Regions from separate parts of the Phytobacter sp. genome, predicted to be linked through region 1. Evidence: riboswitches for the same ligand, from Rfam matches in the RefSeq annotation. Region 1 holds a riboswitch; each other region holds the start of a gene.
What was found. A riboswitch is a leader RNA that binds a small molecule or an ion and turns the genes downstream of it on or off. The one in region 1 is predicted to bind thiamine pyrophosphate.
Positions count from the first base shown of each region.

Region 2: it holds a riboswitch for thiamine pyrophosphate, as region 1 does, so the genes downstream of both, thiC (phosphomethylpyrimidine synthase ThiC) here and thiB (thiamine ABC transporter substrate binding subunit) in region 1, are expected to answer to the same signal.
Region 3: it holds a riboswitch for thiamine pyrophosphate, as region 1 does, so the genes downstream of both, thiM (hydroxyethylthiazole kinase) here and thiB (thiamine ABC transporter substrate binding subunit) in region 1, are expected to answer to the same signal.

Region 1 is NZ_JCACPZ010000004.1:1,528,173-1,534,746, reverse strand. Features, by position in the region: gene araC (arabinose operon transcriptional regulator AraC) at 1-104, shown strand, start outside; gene AC5JPW_RS11200 (DedA family protein) at 232-996, shown strand; gene thiQ (thiamine ABC transporter ATP-binding protein ThiQ) at 989-1,684, opposite strand; gene thiP (thiamine/thiamine pyrophosphate ABC transporter permease ThiP) at 1,668-3,278, opposite strand; gene thiB (thiamine ABC transporter substrate binding subunit) at 3,254-4,237, opposite strand; TPP riboswitch at 4,272-4,371, opposite strand; gene sgrR (HTH-type transcriptional regulator SgrR) at 4,408-6,063, opposite strand; gene sgrT (glucose uptake inhibitor SgrT) at 6,152-6,304, shown strand; gene AC5JPW_RS11170 (hypothetical protein) at 6,368-6,514, opposite strand; gene AC5JPW_RS11165 (sugar efflux transporter) at 6,527-6,574, shown strand, end outside.
Region 2 is NZ_JCACPZ010000004.1:2,067,172-2,073,745, forward strand. Features, by position in the region: gene nfi (deoxyribonuclease V) at 1-132, opposite strand, end outside; gene hemE (uroporphyrinogen decarboxylase) at 146-1,210, opposite strand; gene nudC (NAD(+) diphosphatase) at 1,251-2,024, opposite strand; gene rsd (sigma D regulator) at 2,114-2,617, shown strand; TPP riboswitch at 2,670-2,790, shown strand; gene thiC (phosphomethylpyrimidine synthase ThiC) at 2,876-4,774, shown strand; gene thiE (thiamine phosphate synthase) at 4,774-5,409, shown strand; gene AC5JPW_RS13830 (HesA/MoeB/ThiF family protein) at 5,402-6,157, shown strand; gene thiS (sulfur carrier protein ThiS) at 6,141-6,341, shown strand; gene thiG (thiazole synthase) at 6,343-6,574, shown strand, end outside.
Region 3 is NZ_JCACPZ010000008.1:49,033-55,606, forward strand. Features, by position in the region: gene AC5JPW_RS18155 (autotransporter outer membrane beta-barrel domain-containing protein) at 357-2,885, opposite strand; gene thiD (bifunctional hydroxymethylpyrimidine kinase/phosphomethylpyrimidine kinase) at 3,453-4,253, opposite strand; gene thiM (hydroxyethylthiazole kinase) at 4,250-5,038, opposite strand; TPP riboswitch at 5,072-5,168, opposite strand; gene AC5JPW_RS18170 (hypothetical protein) at 5,913-6,350, shown strand.

The sequences.
Region 1 (6,574 bases):
GCGTCGGGCGCAACGTGGGGTTTGAAGATCAGCTCTACTTCTCGCGGGTATTTAAAAAATGCACCGGGGCCAGCCCCAGTGAATTTCGTGCAGGATGTGAATAAACGGTAAAGAAGCGCAATGAATTACGCGGGTGAATACCAGAATCGCTAAACTATTCGGATAATTGAAGATTGACCCTCGTGGTTCGGCTCTGGACAATCCCGGCGTCGTTACTCAACCGGATAGACTATGCAAGCATTGCTGGAACACTTTATTACGCAGTCAGCCATTTACTCGCTGATTGCGATTGCCCTGGTCGCGTTTCTCGAATCGCTGGCGCTGGTGGGGCTCATCCTTCCCGGTACGGTGATGATGGCGGCGCTCGGCGCGCTGATTGGCAGCGGCGAAGTGAATTTCTGGCACGCGTGGCTGGCAGGGATCGTCGGTTGTCTTCTGGGGGACTGGATCTCTTTCTGGCTCGGCTGGCGCTTTAAGGGGCCGCTGCATCGCCTCTCCTTCCTGCAAAAAAACAAAGCGCTGTTGGATAAAACCGAGCATGCGCTTCATCGGCACAGCATGTTTACCATTCTTATTGGGCGCTTTGTGGGGCCCACGCGTCCGCTGATCCCGATGGTTGCGGGGATGCTGGACCTGCCGGTCTCCAAATTTGTCGTGCCGAATATCATCGGCTGTCTGCTCTGGCCACCGTTTTACTTCCTGCCGGGCATTCTGGCGGGGGCGGCGATCGACATTCCGGCGGGTGAACAAAGCGGCGGTTTTAAATGGCTGCTGGTACTGGCGGCAGTGCTGTTGTGGCTGGCGTGCTGGATGTGCTGGCGACTCTGGCGCAGCCAAAAAAGTGGCCGTGACAAACTTTCTGCTTACCTGCCGCGCCAGCGCCTGTTCTGGCTTACGCCGTTACTGATTTGCGCGGCCGTGATTGCGATAACGGTGCTGGTGCGCCATCCGCTGATGCCCATTTATGCTGAGATCCTCGGTAAAGTGATCACCTGATCCCAAGCAGGGCGGAGACCGGCGATTCACCGCTTAACAGGTCGCCGGTTTTCCCGTCCCAGGCAATACGCCCGTCAGCCACGACCACCGATCTCGGAGCAATGCGCGCGGCATCTTCCACACTATGCGACACCATCAGCAGCGTGAGTTGCTGGCGATGACACACGTCCTGAACCAGGGTGAGCATCTCCTGACGCAGCGCCGGGTCGAGCGCGGAAAAGGGCTCATCAAGCAGCAGCACCGGCTGCTCACGCACCAGACAGCGAGCAAGGGCCACACGCTGACGTTGCCCACCAGACAGCTCCCCCGGCAGCCGATTTAACAGCGTCTCCAGCCCCATCGTAGTAGCAATGGTATCCAGCTTAGTGCTCTGCGCGCTGGTAAGCTTCAGACCAGGATCCAGTCCCAGCCCAATATTCTGCCGCACGGTCAGGTGAGTGAAGAGATTGTTTTCCTGAAACAGCATCGACACCGGGCGCTTTGCTGGTGGGGTGTGCGTATGCTCGCTGTTTTCAATCATGATGGTGCCGCTTGCGGGGGTTAAGAAACCCGCCACGAGGCTCAACAGGGTACTTTTCCCCGCGCCGCTCGGTCCGAGCACGGCGACCAGCTCTCCCTGTTTGACTGACAGTGAAAACCGCATGGGTAAATGCTGATACAGCCAGGTTACATCAATCAGTTTTAGCATGGCGGCCCGGAAGTTTTTCAATAAGCGTGAACAGTGAGAAGCACAATATCAAAAGGATCAATGCCGTAACCGCCCCGTCCTGGGTACGGTATGAGCCTATCTGTTGATAAAGATAGAAGGGCAGTGTGCGGAAGTCGTCATTACCAAACAGCGCGACCACGCCAAAATCGCCAATGGAGAGCACGCAGGCAAATGCCAGCGCTTGTGCCAGCGGGATTTTGAGTGCACGCAGTTCTACTACGCGCAGGCGGCTGAAGCCCTGCATACCCAGCGACTGACACAGCAGACTGTAGCGTGCGGTGACATCGCGCATCGGGTTTTCCAGCACTTTTAAAGCATACGGAATAGCCATTAATGCGTTGGTGAAAATCACAATGCCATCTGCCGATGTAGGTAATCCAATGCTGTCATTCAGCAGCAGGAAGAAACCGGTCGCCAGCACGATGCCCGGCATCGCCAGGATCAGCATGCCGCTCATCTCCAGCGTCTGGCCTGCCAGAGTGTGTTGGCGGGCGCGCAGCTCACGGCTACTCCAGAGGAGCATCAGGGTGAATATGACGCAGAGCAACCCTGCGCTTAGGGCAATGCGCACTGATGTCCATACTGCCTGCCAGAGCACCGGCTGGGAGAGCATGTTCAGCAGGCTGAGGTTGAATCCATCAATAATGACTGCCAACAGCGGTGGCAGAAGCAACAGTAACGCCAGCGCAATCAAGGTGTAATCACAGAGGCGACTAAAGGTTCTATCCTGCGGGTCGCGCCAGCCCTGAATCTGGTGACTGCCCACCGCAAAGGCTTTGCTGAGACGTTGGCTGAGTAGCACCAGCCCTAAGCAGCAGACCATCTGAATCAGCGCCAGCAATGCCGCACGGCCGGGGTCAAAGTCGTAGCTCAGCGCCTGGTAAATGGCGAGCTCGATAGTCGTGGCCTGAGGCCCGCCGCCCAGTGATAGCACGGTGGCAAAGCTCGCAAAGCAGAGCATGAAGATCAACGCCGCGACTGGCGGGATCTGCCGACGCAGCCACGGCCACTCCACGTAGCGGAAGAACGACCAGCCGCGCATGCCCAGTTGGGCTGCGAGCTGACGCTGTTCGCCGGGGATTTGCTCCAGCGCCTGCAGCAGTAAGCGCGAGGCCATTGGCAGGTTAAAGAAAACGTGCGCCAGCAGGATGCCCTGCAACCCATAGGGCGAGAAGGTCCATTGAAGACCGAGCGCAGTGAAAGCTGATGCCAGCCAGCCGCGATGACCGTAGACGCTAAGAATGCCAAAGACCGCCACCAGTACCGGCAGGATCAGGGTCATGGCGCATAAGCGCAGCAGTGCGAGCCGTCCGGGGAAGCGACGCCGGTACAAGGCACGGGCGAGAAAAATGGCCGGAATCACAGAAAACAGGGCAGAGAGAAACGCCTGCCAGAAGGAAAAACGCACCACGTGCCACAGATAACTGTCCTGTAATACGTCCGCCAGTTCCGTTGCGGGTGCGTGTTCCCAGAGTGCCAGAAACGCGGCTAAAGCCACCGCAACCATGATGGTCGCGGCGGTCAGGCCGGGAATCAGCCAGCCTGCAATTAGCGGCTGACGGCGCGTTGCCATGCACTGATCCAGTCGGCGCGCTGGGAGGCAACCTCTTGTGGTGTGTATTGCAGAGAGGTTTGCGGTTTCACCAGGCTATCAAAGCCCGCTGGCAGTGCTGCATTGGTCACCGGATACATCCAGTTGCCCGTTGGGATGGCGTTCTGGAATGCCGGGGAGACCATAAATTTCAGGAATTTCTCTGCCAGTTCAGGCTGTTTGCTGGCCGCAGTGCGAGCCGCCACTTCAACTTGCAGATAGTGACCTTCGCTGAAATTCGCGGCGGCATACTGCTCTTTTTTCTCTTCAATGATGTGGTAAGCCGGAGAGGTGGTGTAGCTCAGGACCAGGTCGCCTTCCCCTTTGAGGAACAGACCGTAGGCTTCGCTCCAGCCTTTGGTGACGGTCACAGTTTTCGCGGCCAGTTTTTTCCAGGCTTCCGGGGATTTGTCGCCATAGACTTTCTGCATCCACAGCAGCAAGCCCAGGCCCGGCGTACTGGTACGCGGATCTTCGTATATCACGCGCCATTTCTCTGGGCTTTCAACCAGCTCTTTCAGGCTTTTCGGCGGATTTTGCAGTTTAGTTTTGTCATAGACGAAGGCGAACCAGCCGTAATCAAAAGGCACGAAGGTGTCATTTTTCCAGCCGCCCGGTACGTTTACCGCATCGGTCGCTACGCTGCTTTTGGCGAACAGCTTGGTTTGTGATGCCGCTTCAATCAGGTTGTTGTCCAGCCCTAATACCACGTCCGCTTTGCTGTTTTTGCCTTCCATACGCAGACGGTTGAGCAGAGACACGCCATCTTCCAGCGCCACCAGTTTCAGCTCGCAATTGCAGTCAGCTTCGAAGGCTTTTTTGACTACCGGACCTGGGCCCCAGTCGGCGGCAAAAGAGTCGTAGGTGTAAACAGTGAGGGTCGGTTTGGCAAACACGGGGGCTGCAACCAGCAGCATGACGGGCAGAACTTTTTTAAGCACTTTGCACCTCAAAAAATGTAGGTGGCAAAGGATTTTGAGCGAGAGCCTCAAATCCCTTCGCCGGCGTTATCCGGATCAGGTTCGACGGGTATTTTCTCAGCACACGCTTACGCGCAGCACCCCGTTGAGCACCGCAGCATTGTAATGATTTTGTAAGTTTTCGGAAAGCCTTATGGATCCGGCGGGGCAAACCACGCAGATTTAAAGTCAAACCAGCCCAGGGTGTTCATTCGCAGCCCGCGCATGCTTCGCTGGCCCTGGATCATCAGCCAGTGGTGAATCAGCGGCACCATCGCTTTGCTCTCCAGCAGTTGCTGGCACCAGACCGCCAGATTCAGCTCACCGGCGCGCCACTTTTCTGCATCTTCCTGCCAGTTGAGCGGTACACAGTGCTGTATGAGCGGCACTTCATAGAGATGCGTAAAGAGGGAAAAATCGAGCGGCAGGGTGAAGTTGGCGCTGTTGAGCCAGATATCGCTAATAATCTCACCCGCGTGCCACTCCGCGTAGTCCACTTCCTGGATTTCCAGGTGCACGCCATGACTGGCTAGCAGTGCGCTCATGGTATTCGCAATGGCTTTATGTTCGTTGTGGTCGCGATAGAAGGTGAGCGTCAGTGACTCCAGTCCGGCAGGTTTTTCACCGCTGCCAGGGCGAGCATGGTGCCAGCGTGGCAGGAGACCATAGGCCGGGAACCAGTAACGCTGATAGTGCTCTTCGGCGTGATAGAGTAAATTGGTCGGGGAGAGGACCTGACTTATCCAGTCACGTACCGCCTGATTCGCGCCCCGGTTTGAGCGCGCATCAAAGAGCAAGTAATAACACCCTTCTTCCAGTCGGCTCTCGATGGCTTTTTCGCTGTCGGTAGGGCCATCTATCGTCAGGCCGCCGTTGGGTTCATCACCAATTTCCGGTAATACCCAGACGTTGACCTCGTCAATCAGTGCACGAAAGCCGAAGTAATCCTCAAAGGCATGAATTTTAAGCTGATTGTTATTGTTACGCGTCACGGCATAAGGTCCGGTGCCGACCGGATGGCTGGAGAAGTTCGCCATCGTGCTCCACTCCTGCGGCAGGATCATCGCCGGAATATGCCCGACCAGCCAGGGCAGCCATTGGTCCGGCTGGCTCAAATGAACATCCAGTGTCCAGGGCGTAGGTGAAACGATATCGGTGAGATGGGAATAGAGCGGTAACGTGCTGACACGCTGAAGAGAAGCAATCACATCACTCATCTCCAGTTCGCGTCCGTGATGAAAATGAATGCCAGGGCGCAAATAAAATCGCCAGTGCAAGGGGGTAATTTCCTTCCAGTGGTGGGCAATATCCGCTTCCAGTTCCCCATTTGCCTCATTTATGCGGGTCAGAGCATTGAAGATTTGCCGGGCCATATGGGTCTCGGAGCGGCGCAGCGCCGTGCCGGGCAGCAGGTTGCGCAGTGGCCGGTAATAGAGGACGCGCAGAATGTGCCGCCCCTGGCGGAAGCTGCGCCCCAGGTGTGACACCAGCATCTGCCGCACGGCACTCTTATCGCCCACCAGTTGCACGAGTTGATCGATGCGATCCTGTTCGAGTAGGTCTTCGGCGCGCTGCTGCTGTAAAGCGAGGCCTGTATAGAGGAAAGTGAGGCGCGATCGCTTGCCGCGCCCGGCTTCTGCATCCCAGGTCAGCCAGCCCCGTTCCTGCATGGTGTTGAGCAGGGTGCGCATATGGCGCCGCGAGCAGCTCAGTAATTCCGCCAGCTCATTGAGCGTGGTCTCTTGTGACTTCCCGTCACAGCATTGCCAGAGGCGGATGAACTGTTGTTGCAGGCGACCAGAAGACATAAAAGGGGAACTCCTGAGAAAAAGTCAGCAATTTATTAATCCCTATATTAAGCCAATAATTCTCTTCGATGAAAGCGAGGAGGGGAGTATGAAGAGATCATTTACCCGGCAATTTTACTTAGCGTATTTTCGTGCGACGCAGGGAGCGTCGTGGCTACCGCGTCCTGACGCGGCTCAACGACTGAAAATGCTCGAAGAATTAATGCAGTGGGAAGTGACATCCCCGGTCTCTATACCCTAAATAATTCGAGTTGCAGGCAGGCGGCAACGCAGAGAATCCCCAGGAGCTTACGTTGGTAAGTGACTAGGGTGAGCGAGGAAAGCCAACGCACATGCAACTTGAAGTATGACGGGTATAACCCTGAATCGCAGCCATCATGTGTGACTGAGTATTGGTGCGAATCACCACGCCAGCAGGTATCATCTGCTGGCTTTTTTCGTTTCTACGCATGCAAGGATCCTTATGCTCTGGTTGATGACGATGGGACGCCGCCTGAACGGTGTATACCTC
Region 2 (6,574 bases), 540 kb from region 1:
CACTTCCCCCCCCTGCTCAAAGCCAACATCTGCACCGCCAATCACCATCGGCGGATCTCTGTCGAGGCGATCTTCGCGGCAAACGGATGAAGCCAGTTCGATTTGTTGAGCGCGCAATGACGCGAGATCCATACCCTCCCCTCCCTTAGCGGTGATACTGAGCGGACAGTCGATGTACCGACTCCACAAACGCTCCAGCGTGTTCTGGCGGCACATCCTGGTGGATGCCATGCCCGAGGTTAAAGACATGCCCCTCGCCCTGGCCGAAACCGGCAAGAATGGTCGCCACTTCCTCTTCAATGCGTGCAGGTGAGGCATAAAGCATGGAAGGATCCATGTTGCCTTGCAGCGCGACTTTATCGCCTACGCGGCGGCGCGCATCGGCAATGTCCGTCGTCCAGTCGAGACCCAGCGCATCACAGCCCGTTGCTGCCATCGCTTCCAGCCATTGCCCGCCACCTTTGGTAAACAACGTTATCGGGACACGGCGACCGTCGTTTTCACGCAGCAGGCCGTCGACGATTTTGTGCATGTAGTAGAGCGAGAATTGCTGGTAATCGCGGCCCGTCAGCACACCGCCCCAGGTATCAAAAATCATGACCGATTGCGCCCCGGCTTTGATCTGGGCGTTGAGGTACAGCGTGACGCTTTTGGCGAGCTTATCGAGCAGCAAATGTAGGGTCTGCGGCTCGGCATACATCATCTTTTTGATAACGGTGAAGGCCTTGCTACTGCCGCCTTCCACCATATAAGTTGCCAGCGTCCACGGGCTCCCCGAGAAACCAATCAGCGGCACTTCGCCTTTCAGTTCACGGCGGATAGTCCGCACCGCGTTCATGACATAACCCAGTTCCTGCTCCGGGTCCGGCACCGGCAGTTTTTCAACGTCCGCATGACAGGTGATGGGAGAGGTAAAACGAGGACCTTCACCAGCTTCAAAATAGAGCCCCAGCCCCATTGCATCCGGAATGGTCAGAATGTCCGAAAAGAGGATGGCGGCATCCAGCTTGTAGCGGCGCAGCGGCTGAAGGGTAACTTCACACGCCAGCTCAGCATTTTTGCACAGCGACATGAAATCGCCCGCCTGCGCACGGGTCGCTTTGTACTCCGGGAGATAGCGACCGGCCTGACGCATCATCCATACTGGCGTCACGTCCACGGGCTGGCGCTGGAGTGCGCGAAGGTAACGATCGTTTTTTAATTCGGTCATGTTTACATTCCTTTAGCGTTTATGCGCCCAGTGTAACATGTCACTCATATTCTGCCCGACACTGCGCAACCGTATCTTCAATCAGCCGACGCGCAACGGTGCCAGGAGGAGGCAGCAGTGGCAAATCGTCGTAGCGATACCAGCCCGCATCAATCAGCTCTTTAGGGTCGATAACGATCTCGCCGCTGTCATATTCCGCCATGTAAGCCGTCATCAGCGATTGCGGGAAAGGCCAGGGCTGAGAGGTGATGTAACGCAGGTTTTTGACTTTGATGCCGCTCTCTTCCATCACTTCACGGGCAACGGCCTGCTCCAGGGTTTCGCCCACTTCGACAAATCCAGCCAGAACGGTGTAGATGCCATTTCGGTGGCGAGTATGCTGGGCCAGCAGGATTTTATCGTCCCGGCGAATCGCCACAATAATGCAGGGTGCAATCTGCGGGTAATAACGTTCGCGGCAGTGGTCACATAGCATGGCCCACTCGGTTTTGCTGGGGTGCATGGTGTGCCCGCAGTAACCACAAAACTTGTGCGACCGATAAAACTCCGCCAGTTGAACACCGCGCCCGGCCAGTTGGAACAGACCAGGATCTTGCTCGATCACCAGCCGAACCGATCCCATATCCTGACGACGATTCTGACGGATCAGCCACACCGTCTCGCCTTCCCATTCACCAATCTTAAGTGCGCTTTGCCCCACAAGATCGAAATTTCCTGCATTGCCCTGTGGTAATTCTCCCTCGGGCAACCATAATTTTTGTTCATGGCTTACGATCCACCAGCCACTATCTGATGACTCGATAATACGATGCATTTGTTTGCACTACCTTAGCTTTACTGGCATGTTGTTAACATTATTATTACATTCGAGCGTTTTTTAATCTTACTATTGCGGAGTCAATTATGCTAAACCAGCTAGAAACCCTGGCAGAACGAATTGGTGGAAGTAACGAACTGGTCGACAATTGGCTGTATACACGTAAGCAGCTACTGGTTCATTACTACAACCTGGTTGGCATAAAACCTGGCAAAGGCTCGTACATGCAGCTCAACGAAAAAGCGCTGGACGAATTCTGTCATAACCTGGTCGAATACCTTTCCGCCGGGCATTTCAATATTTATGAACGGATTATCAACGAAATGGAAGGGACCAGCCCACTTTTAGCCGCCACTCAGATTTACCCTCATTTAGAAGCCAACACCGTCGAAATCATGGAGTACTACGACTCCAGCCTGGAAAATGCGATCGATGATGACAACTACATTAAGTTTCAGCAGGCGCTGTCCGACATCGGCGAAGCTTTGGCAGCTCGCTTCACTCTTGAAGATAAGCTGATCGTGCTGGCCTTCGACAACAACCTTAAGCATAGCGCCAATGACGAAAATGGAATGGCGCGCCCTGCTTGAGTTCTTTCTGATTAACGCGTAGTTTACATACAGCCCCCCGCAACTGAGGGGGTTTTTCTTGTCGGAGTGCCTATATTTCCGCTTTCAAAGTGGAAAAGGCTGAGACCGTTTATTCGGGATCCGCGGAACCTGATCAGGCTAATACCTGCGAAGGGAACAAGAGTAATCCAGCTTTATGCTGCTGCCTTTACGGGCCGCGCACATCCATTACTCCATCCGTCGTCTGACAAGCCATGTCCTTAACTTTTGGAATGAGCTATGTCTGCCACTACTAAACTGACCCGTCGTGAACAACGCGCCCAGGCGCAGCACTTTATCGATACCCTGGAAGGGACCGCCTTCCCCAACTCAAAACGCATTTACATCACCGGCTCACGCACCGATATCCGTATTCCCATGCGTGAAATCCAGCTCAGCCCCACGCTGCTGGGCGGTAGCAAAGACAACCCGCAGTACGAAGAGAACGAAGCCATTCCGGTGTACGACACCTCAGGCCCGTATGGCGATCCAGATGTGGCGATTGACGTCCAGCAAGGGCTGGCAAAACTCCGCCAGCCGTGGATTGACGCCCGTGCCGACAGCGAAGAATTAACTGACCGCAGTTCAGCCTATACCAAAGAGCGCCTGGCGGATGACGGCCTGGACGACCTGCGCTTTATCGGTTTACTGACGCCAAAGCGGGCAAAAGCCGGTCAGTGCGTCACGCAGCTCCACTATGCCCGTCAAGGGATGGTGACACCGGAGATGGAGTTCATCGCCATTCGTGAAAATATGGGGCGTGAGCGAATTCGCGGTGAGGTATTGCGCCAGCAGCATCCCGGCCACGGCTTTGGCGCGAATTTGCCGGAAAATATCACCCCGGAGTTTGTGCGCGACGAAGTCGCTGCCGGGCGTGCCATCATCCCCGCCAACATTAATCACCCGGAATCTGAGCCGATGATTATTGGCCGTAATTTCCTGGTGAAAGTGAATGCCAATATCGGTAACTCCGCGGTCACCTCCTCTATCGAAGAAGAGGTGGAAAAACTGGTGTGGTCCACGCGCTGGGGTGCAGACACTGTCATGGATCTCTCAACAGGCCGTTATATTCACGAAACCCGCGAGTGGATCCTGCGTAACAGCCCGGTTCCCATCGGTACAGTGCCAATCTATCAGGCGCTGGAGAAGGTCAACGGCATTGCCGAAAACCTGACCTGGGAAGCTTTCCGCGACACCTTGCTGGAACAGGCTGAACAGGGCGTGGATTACTTCACCATTCATGCGGGAGTGCTGCTGCGCTATGTGCCGATGACCGCCAAACGCTTGACCGGTATCGTCTCGCGCGGCGGTTCCATCATGGCAAAATGGTGCCTGTCACATCATCAGGAAAACTTCCTTTACCAACACTTCCGTGAAATTTGTGAAATCTGCGCGGCTTACGACGTTTCGCTGTCGCTGGGTGATGGCCTGCGCCCTGGCTCCATTCAGGATGCCAACGACGAAGCGCAATTCGCCGAACTGCACACGCTCGGCGAGCTGACCAAAATTGCCTGGGAGTACGACGTGCAGGTGATGATTGAAGGCCCAGGCCATGTGCCGATGCAGATGATCCGCCGCAATATGACCGAAGAGCTGGAGCACTGCCATGAAGCGCCGTTCTACACCCTGGGGCCATTGACCACCGATATCGCACCGGGCTATGACCATTTCACCTCTGGCATTGGTGCGGCGATGATCGGCTGGTTTGGCTGCGCCATGCTCTGCTATGTGACGCCGAAAGAGCACCTCGGTCTGCCGAACAAAGAGGACGTGAAGCAGGGGCTGATTACCTACAAGATCGCCGCCCACGCTGCGGATCTTGCCAAAGGCCATCCCGGCGCGCAGATCCGCGATAACGCGATGTCCAAAGCACGCTTCGAATTCCGCTGGGAAGACCAGTTTAACCTGGCGCTCGACCCGTTCACCGCCCGTGCCTACCACGATGAAACCCTGCCGCAGGAATCCGGCAAAGTCGCCCATTTCTGCTCCATGTGCGGCCCGAAGTTCTGTTCGATGAAAATCAGCCAGGAAGTGCGCGACTACGCCGCCGCACAAACCATCGAAGTGGGGATGGCGGATATGTCAGAGAACTTCCGCGCCAAAGGCGGCGAAATCTACCTCAAAAAAGAGGAGGCATAATGTATCAGCCTGATTTCCCGGCAGTACCGTTCCGGCTGGGACTCTACCCGGTGGTGGACAACGTGGAATGGATTGAACGCCTGCTGGAGGCGGGCGTTCGTACCCTTCAACTGCGCATCAAGGATAAGCACGATGACGAAGTTGAAGCAGACGTGGTGGCCGCCATCGCACTGGGGCGTCGCTACGACGCCCGCCTGTTCATCAACGATTACTGGCGGCTGGCGGTGAAACACCGCGCCTATGGCGTGCATCTGGGCCAGGAAGATCTGGAAACCACCGATCTAAAGGCCATTCAACAGGCGGGCCTGCGCCTCGGCGTCTCCACCCATGACGATATGGAAATCGATATTGCACTGGCGGCTCGTCCCTCTTACATCGCGCTCGGCCACGTCTTCCCAACCCAGACCAAACAGATGCCCTCCGCACCGCAGGGGCTGGCGCAGCTGGCGGCTCATATCGATCGGCTGGCGGATTACCCTACTGTCGCCATTGGCGGTATTAGCCTTGCACGAGCCCCCGAGGTGCTGGCAACCGGCATAGGCAGCATTGCGGTGGTCAGCGCCATAACGCAAGCCGCTGACTGGCGTGACGCCACAGCGCAGTTACTGAAACTTGCGGGGGTGGGCGATGAATGATCGCGACTTTATGCGCTATAGCCGCCAGATGCTGCTGGAAGATATCGCCATCGATGGGCAGCAAAAGCTACTCACCAGCCAGGTGCTGATTGTCGGGCTGGGAGGGTTAGGCTCACCGGCTGCACTCTACCTGGCAGGCGCAGGCGTTGGCACGCTGGTGCTGGCGGATGATGACGATGTGCATTTGAGTAACCTGCAACGACAGATCGTCTTCACCACGGACGATATTGCCCGTTCCAAATCGCAGGTCACGAAGCAGCGATTAGGGCGGCTGAACCCGGAGATTTCGTTGATCGCCCTTGAGCAGCGTCTTGCCGGAGAGGCACTCTTTCATGCGGTGAAAAACGCCGATGTGGTACTGGATTGCACCGACAATATGGCAACCCGCCAGGCGATCAATGCCGCCTGCGTCAGCACCGGTACCCCGCTGGTGACCGCCAGTGCGGTCGGCTTTGGCGGCCAGTTGATGGTACTCACTCCGCCCTGGACCCACGGCTGCTACCGCTGCTTATGGCCGGATGAGAGCGAGCCTGAACGCAACTGCCGCACCGCTGGTGTGATTGGCCCGGTCGTGGGCGTAATGGGCACCCTCCAGGCGCTGGAAGCCATCAAGCTTCTGAGCGGCATGAACACCAACACCAACGAGCTCCGTCTTTTCGATGCCCGTGCCAATAGTTGGCGAAGTCTCGCGCTCCGCCGGTCGAGCGGTTGCCCGGTCTGTGGAGGGCAACATGCAGATTCTGTTTAATGATGCCCCCATGGACGTTAACGACACGCTGACCGTTTCGGCACTGCTGGATCAACTCGATCAGTTCAAACCCGGTGCCGCGTTGGCGCTTAATCAGCAGATCCTGCCGCGTGAGCAGTGGGATCTGCATCGTTTGCAGGACGGCGATCAGATCCTGCTTTTTCAGGTTATTGCAGGGGGCTGAGATGTTGCGTATTGCGGATAAAACCTTTGATTCACACCTTTTTACCGGAACCGGAAAATTCGCCTCTTCAACGGTGATGATCGATGCCATTCGCGCCTCAGGTAGCCAGCTGGTGACGCTGGCCATGAAGCGCGTGGACTTACGCCAGCACAATGATGCCATTCTGGCGCCACTGGTTGCCGCGGGTGTCACTCTTCTGCCTAATACGTCAGGGGCAAAAACGGCAGAAGAGG
Region 3 (6,574 bases), on a different contig from region 1:
ATCTTGCAAAGCAAAACGCTATGAGACGTATTCGCATACATACTTAGTTTCATGACAAGACAAGTGTAAAAATAATGGATGTATTATCAGCACAATCCATTACTCATTTTACACTTAGATTTCGTTGGTGATTTTATTTCTGTAATTGAAGATACTAAATAAAACATGACCACATAATATCCAGAGGAAACCATGTCGTTTGAAAATGAATATATTTTTACGTTACAGCCAGTGTCCTGTAATGAATATTTCAAATAAAGACTGTTTCCTACATTACAGGGACGTATATTCTGGGATTTGTGATGTATAGATCCAGCCCCTGTGACCTTTTCAGGAACTGGATCTACCTTGATGGATCAGAACCGCTTACGAACCTGCAGGCTCACGGTCTGGCCCTGGTACTGTTCACCGAGCTGCACGTTGTAACGTGCGGTCACACTGAGCGTGTCCGAATTCAGCACCGTCGCCCCCAGAGAAAGATCGGCGGTGTCTTCAACAGGCGAAGCACCATAGGTTGTGAAGCTGGTTTCACCAACCGTATCCGCAGTGTAGCTTGCAGAAGTGGAACTGCGCTGCGGATTATACTGATGGGTCCACATGGCCTGCACGTAAGGAACGACATCACCCATACCGGTCTGGAATGATTTCTCCAGTTTCGCGCCCAGGCCACTACGCAGCGCATTATTGTGGCTGCTCTCCACTGAAAGCGCTGAACCGTTGCCGCTACTTTCTTTGTAACTATCAAGCGTCTGATAGCTGTAGCTCAGGTTGGCCAGCGGCGTCAGCGTGGTGGTGTCTGCCACGGCCAGCGGATAGCCGAACTCCGCTTTAGTGACATACTGCTGACCGTTAAACTTGCCCCGGGCTGAATCGGAGTATCCGGTCATATCCACCTTACGCGTCGTGTCGTAACGTTGCTGAGTGACGCTTGCGGAAAGGTTTACGTACCACGGCTCACCGGTGTAACTGGCATAACCAATCAGACCGTAGGAATCGACCCCCGTCTTGTTACCGGAAAGATTATCTTCGCCATGGATCGAGGTGTAACTGTACGTCAGTGCAGCACCGGCCTGCCAGGCGTCGCTGAGAGCCCGATCAACACCGAGCACCAGTCCGCTGTAATTCGCTTTATAACCACTGACATCATCGACCATGCCCTGGTTAGCATGTCCGCCAAACACCTGCCCCCATGCTGCCCAGTCGGTAGGATCATCACCGGTTGCCACTCCGCTCGTGCCCTGTCTCTGCGCCAGACGCACTGCATCCACGCGCTGACCAACCACACCGACAGCGTCAAAGGTCGCCACTGAGGCCACATTGCTGGCGCTGCTGTTCTGTACCGGGGAGAGCTGTTCACCCGCTTTGTTTGCTTCACGGGTGGAGTCAATGGCCAGTGAGGCGTTGTAGAGATCGAGCAGCCCCGGGGCAATGCCGGAGTACTGTTTCAACCCGTTCAGCGACGATATCGCATTGCCCGTCGTCGCAAAGCCCGGGGTGACCGGGGTGTCTCCCCCTCCAGGCGTACCCGGATCTGACGCCTTGTTAGCCAGCGAAACCACCAGACTGCTTGTGTTGCCACTGTTAACTACGGAGCCACTGGTCACGCCATCATAGGCGGATGTCAGGTAATTTAACGTGCTGGCATTGTAATTCGTGCCATTTTGGGCGGCGGTGATGACCACATAGCGCTGGCCCGCGGCAAAACGGTAGGTATTGAGCGACCTGAGCGCAACCGTTGAACCGCTGTCGATGGTCGCGGCACCACTGACAATCAAACGTCCATAGCCGGTATCGGTCGAGATGCCATTGCTCACTGCGGCATCGCCCACACCCACTACCAGTGCTCCAGATGCGCCCTGGGCGTATTTACCCGTGATGCTGAGGATGTTATTGACCTGTAACGTCGCGCCTGAGTTGTTCGCGGTATAGTTACCGGTGTAGATATTGTCGTTGAGCAGCAGATTGCCGGAAGCGAAATACACATCGGCACTGGTGCTGTAGATATTTCCGATATCGGCGCTGCCGGTGCCACCGCTGACGCCAGTCAGGGTACCGAAGGTCGCATCGCTGCTGCCGTTGATGACAAAGCTCCTGACTGAACCATTGTAGACTGTGCCGGCTATCAGGCCGCTATTGGTAATGGCCCCGATGGTTCCGGTGCCTGCATTATAAAGCGCATAACCGCTGCTGGAGAGAGTACCGCTGTTGACCAGAGAGCTGATGGTGCCGGCATTGCCCACACCCCCCTGAGCGCCGCTGATGGTCCCGGAGTTATTAAGGCTACCGATAGTCCCGTTGGTACTGGTACCCACCGCGACGCCCGTCGTCCCCACAATCAGGCCAGCATTGGTCAGCGTGTTGACGGTGATCGTACCAGAGGGGGTCAGATTGCCTATCAGCACCCCATCCCCGCCTGTAATAACGCCTGTGCTGGTATTTTGCAGAGAGAGGAGCTGGCTGCCATTATCAGAGTGGATGCCATACGTCGAGCCAGAAATAGAGCCGCTGTTGGATAAGTTGGTGATAGCACCCGAGTTGTAAATGCCCTTTGTGGTTCCGGCAATAGAACCCGCATTGACCAGAGTGCCCACACTTCCAGCATTACTGATACCCACGCCGCCGGAGATAATATTGTTATTATTGAGTGACGTGATAACGCTATTGTTCTGAATCCCCGCAATTGAACCGGAAATCGTTCCTCCGACATTATTGCTCAGCGATACAAGGGTTCCGTTATTACTGAGCCCGATGGTATCACTGATGATCCTGGCGTTATTCTGGACAATAAGAGCGTTAGCCGTGTTATCGACACCCGCGGCAGATGTCCCACTAATCAACCCATTATTAACTAGTGTTCCCGCTGCAGATGCCGCCGTTAAGGGCACGACACCTGTTGAAGTGAGTGTTCCGGCATTAGTCAGTGTAAGATTCCCACCCGACCAGGTAACACAATCTGTAACAGAGCCAACCACTGTTGAATTAGTACTTAGAGCGATACATGCAGAATAAGCTTCGGCGGATGATAACAAAGCAAGTGCAGACCCTATTGAAAGGCCGAGCACTTTGCGCCTGTCTATCGCAGTGGGATTTGTAATATTTTTTGACATTTCTCAACCCGCATTAACATTATTTATAAGAATTAACTTATAGCATTATATAAACAGCGCTGTTAGCGGTTTGTTGTGCCAAATCGAAAAATATTAACATAGTGTAACCAGCCTTAATCTTTACTTATCGGCAGTAAAAATCTCTTCTTCAGCAGAAGGTTCAGTAAATCGAACGCTTCAGGTATTAATGAAAACAATTCCATAATACTTTCAAATAGATAGCGGTATTTTGCAATATCCCTGTCCACTCACCTGGCGCAGGCCACCGAAAAGTCGCATTCAGGGGGACCGGGCCAGGCACGCCAGAGTGCGACACTTGTTGTTAGCCTGGGCAGCACGACCGGACTACCACCACTGATGAAAATGGTGCACCGGGCCAATGCCGTGTCCGACTTCCAGACTGTTCGCCTGCACGAGCGCGGCACTCAACCAGGTTTTGGCGGCATCCACCGTTGCATTCCAGTTTTGATGCCGTGGTCGCAGTGCCGCCAGCGCCGCCGACAGGGTACAGCCCGTGCCGTGGGTATTTTTGGTCAGCACGCGAGGGGCGGTGAAACGGGTCGCACCGTCGCCAGTAAACAGCCAGTCCGGGCTTTCGGCGTCGTCCAGATGCCCACCTTTAATGAGGACCGCCTCGCACCCCAGTGCCAGTAATGCTCTACCCTGTTCGTGCATCTCGCGTTCGTTGCTCGCATGAGACGTTTCCAGCAATGCAGCGGCCTCAGGCAGATTTGGGGTAATTAGCGAAACCTGCGGCAACAGGAGGTCACGCAGCGCCACCACAGCAGAGCGGGATAAAAGCGGATCGCCACTTTTTGCCAGCATCACCGTGTCCAGTACCACGTTTAGTACCTGATAACGCCGCAGGCGCTCCGCGACCACTTCAACAATATCAGTCTCCGCCAGCATACCGATTTTGGTGGTGTCGATGCGCACATCACTGAACACGGAATCAAGTTGGGCCGCAACAAAGTCAGGCTCAATACGATAAACAGACTGCACGCCGCGCGTGTTTTGTGCCACCAGCGCAGTGATCACCGAACAGCCGTAGGCTTCGAGTGCTGAGAAAGTTTTAAGATCTGCCTGAATCCCGGCCCCGCCGCTGGGATCGGTGCCAGCAATGGTCAAAGCATTAATCCGTTTCATATGAGCCCCTCCCCACTCAGGGTATAGAGCGCATCAAGAAACGCCGTCACAAAGCTGCCCGGTCCACTACAGTGGTTCATAGCCAGACTCCCAGCCTGTGCCACAAAGGCACAGCCCGCCGCCACGTTATAAAGCCGATCTCCCGGCAGCGCGCAACAAGCTGCAACCACCGCAGACAACGCGCACCCGGTACCCACTACACGGGTCATTAGCGGGTCACCGCCGATCACCATCAGGGTGCGCAGGCCATCGGTGATGTAATCTACTTCACCCGTTACGGCTACAATCGCACCGGACTGGCGAGCCAGAGCTTCGGCAGCGGGTAAGGCTGCGCTGGCGGTGTCTGTTGTATCTACCCCGCGCCCACCGGTACTCATGCCTGCCAGCGCAAGAATTTCCGAGGCATTACCTCGGATCGCAGCAGGCTGAAGTGCCAGTACATCACGGCAAAATTGGGTTCGAAACGTCAACGCGCCCACTGCAACGGGATCCAGCGTCCAGGGCGTGCTGGCTTCGCGCGCGCTATGAATGGCGGCCTGCATTGCCTGCGCCCGTTCACGGGTCAACGTACCGACGTTTATCAGTAAGGCATCGGCAATGGTGGAAAACTGCTGCGCTTCTTCCCGCTCAATCACCATTGCCGGAGACGCGCCCAGCGCCAGTAGCACGTTAGCGGTAAAGGTCTGCACAACGTCGTTCGTCATACAGTGAACGAGGGGTGAGCGGGTTCGAAACTGGTGAAGGATTTGCGCGACGTGAGCGCGGTGTAGCAGGTCAGGTTGCATGGTTTGCTCCTGCCAGGCTGAAAGAAGGGATGCCTGGCGGGCATCTGACTTCCCTACGCTGGCATTATCCAGATCAGGTGGTACGGGTATTTCTCAGCCTTCACAAAGAAGGGCACCCCGAGTCAAATTACTGAAGCTTCAGTAAGACAGGCAGCGTAGAGGAAGCGCCAGGCTAAAGCAAGCATCCTGGCGCCTCCCCTACCGTTTCCAGAGAATAGTGGAACGACTTAGCCGTTGTCAGAAAAAGCCTTTAATAAAGTCATCAATAAGTCTAAATATTGCAATCCTGGAAAACTAAAATGTTTCTTAGCATGCAAATTATTAACACTTATCTTCATCATCAAAACTCATACGAGTGTCTTTTATACTATTTTTTATTGAAAATAAAATTTAATAGAACCAAAAAATATATTTATGTTTAATCTGAAACGATCCAAAAAAATCATCTAAAATTAGAGTAAAATCATGCTTTACAGATTGTTACCATCAAAAACATTGTTCCCAACACCCCTTCCCCTTAAAGACTTTTTAATCACTTATTTAAGATATTAAAATCATTTCCATTTTTTAACAGCCTTTTCATTGTGTGACACAATTCAAAAAGCTTGCCTTAGACTTAAAGCCTGACTATCATCCCCCCCATAGACAAAAAGACTTAACTAAGTCTTTTTATGGGAAATGATAATTTCCTGGAGTAATGGAAGTGATCGATTTGTCTAACATCATCTCACTTTGGTGGGACGTCAGGAGGCCCTTCTTTGGCCCCTCCATTTTGCTTACATCGGCGCGAATAGAAATTATTCATCTCCCCTCATTTTTATGAAGCGGGATGACAACGTAAACAAAAGCAGCACATTATGAATAGGTTTAATAAATGAAAAAGTTCCCCCTATTGTTCGCTTTCCTACTGGCTGGTTGCTACGCCAACCCGAATGAATCTGCTCAATTAAAAGGTCATGAAAAACATATTCCGGTATCAGAACCGTCGTTGTCCAGGCAGGTAAAAAATAACGAAAATGCTGATGATATAAATGCCCGTTTCCAGGGTGAACATTTTCGCCTCGAAGCCATCAAACTCCAGGGTCGCGACGGCAATCCATTCATTGTTTCGGTGGGTAAAGGATATACAAAAGCCTTAGTTAAAGACGAACCAGCAAAAATTGTGAAAAAAAATCCTAACTGGTACGAGATAACTACGAAAGAATACATTATCGGTATCTATCTTGATGATAATGGTTTTATGAGCGCATCGTGGAATCGCCATCATGGCAGAGATCATGGTGATTTCGTGATAATTAAAGATGCGGAATAATTCCTGATGCTTAGCAATTAGCACTCCGGGGCAACTATTAATCCCATAGAGTGATGATTGGGTGGTGATGACATTTACACCCGACAATTATTTTCGTTCTAAGACACGAACTATCTTTTTCTTTCAATCCTGAATCAAGACGGAAACTCATTCATTTTTTAAATTAGACCTTTAATGAACAGAGTGGAAATTTACTATCAATTCCGTTCTTCACTTATTTTTAT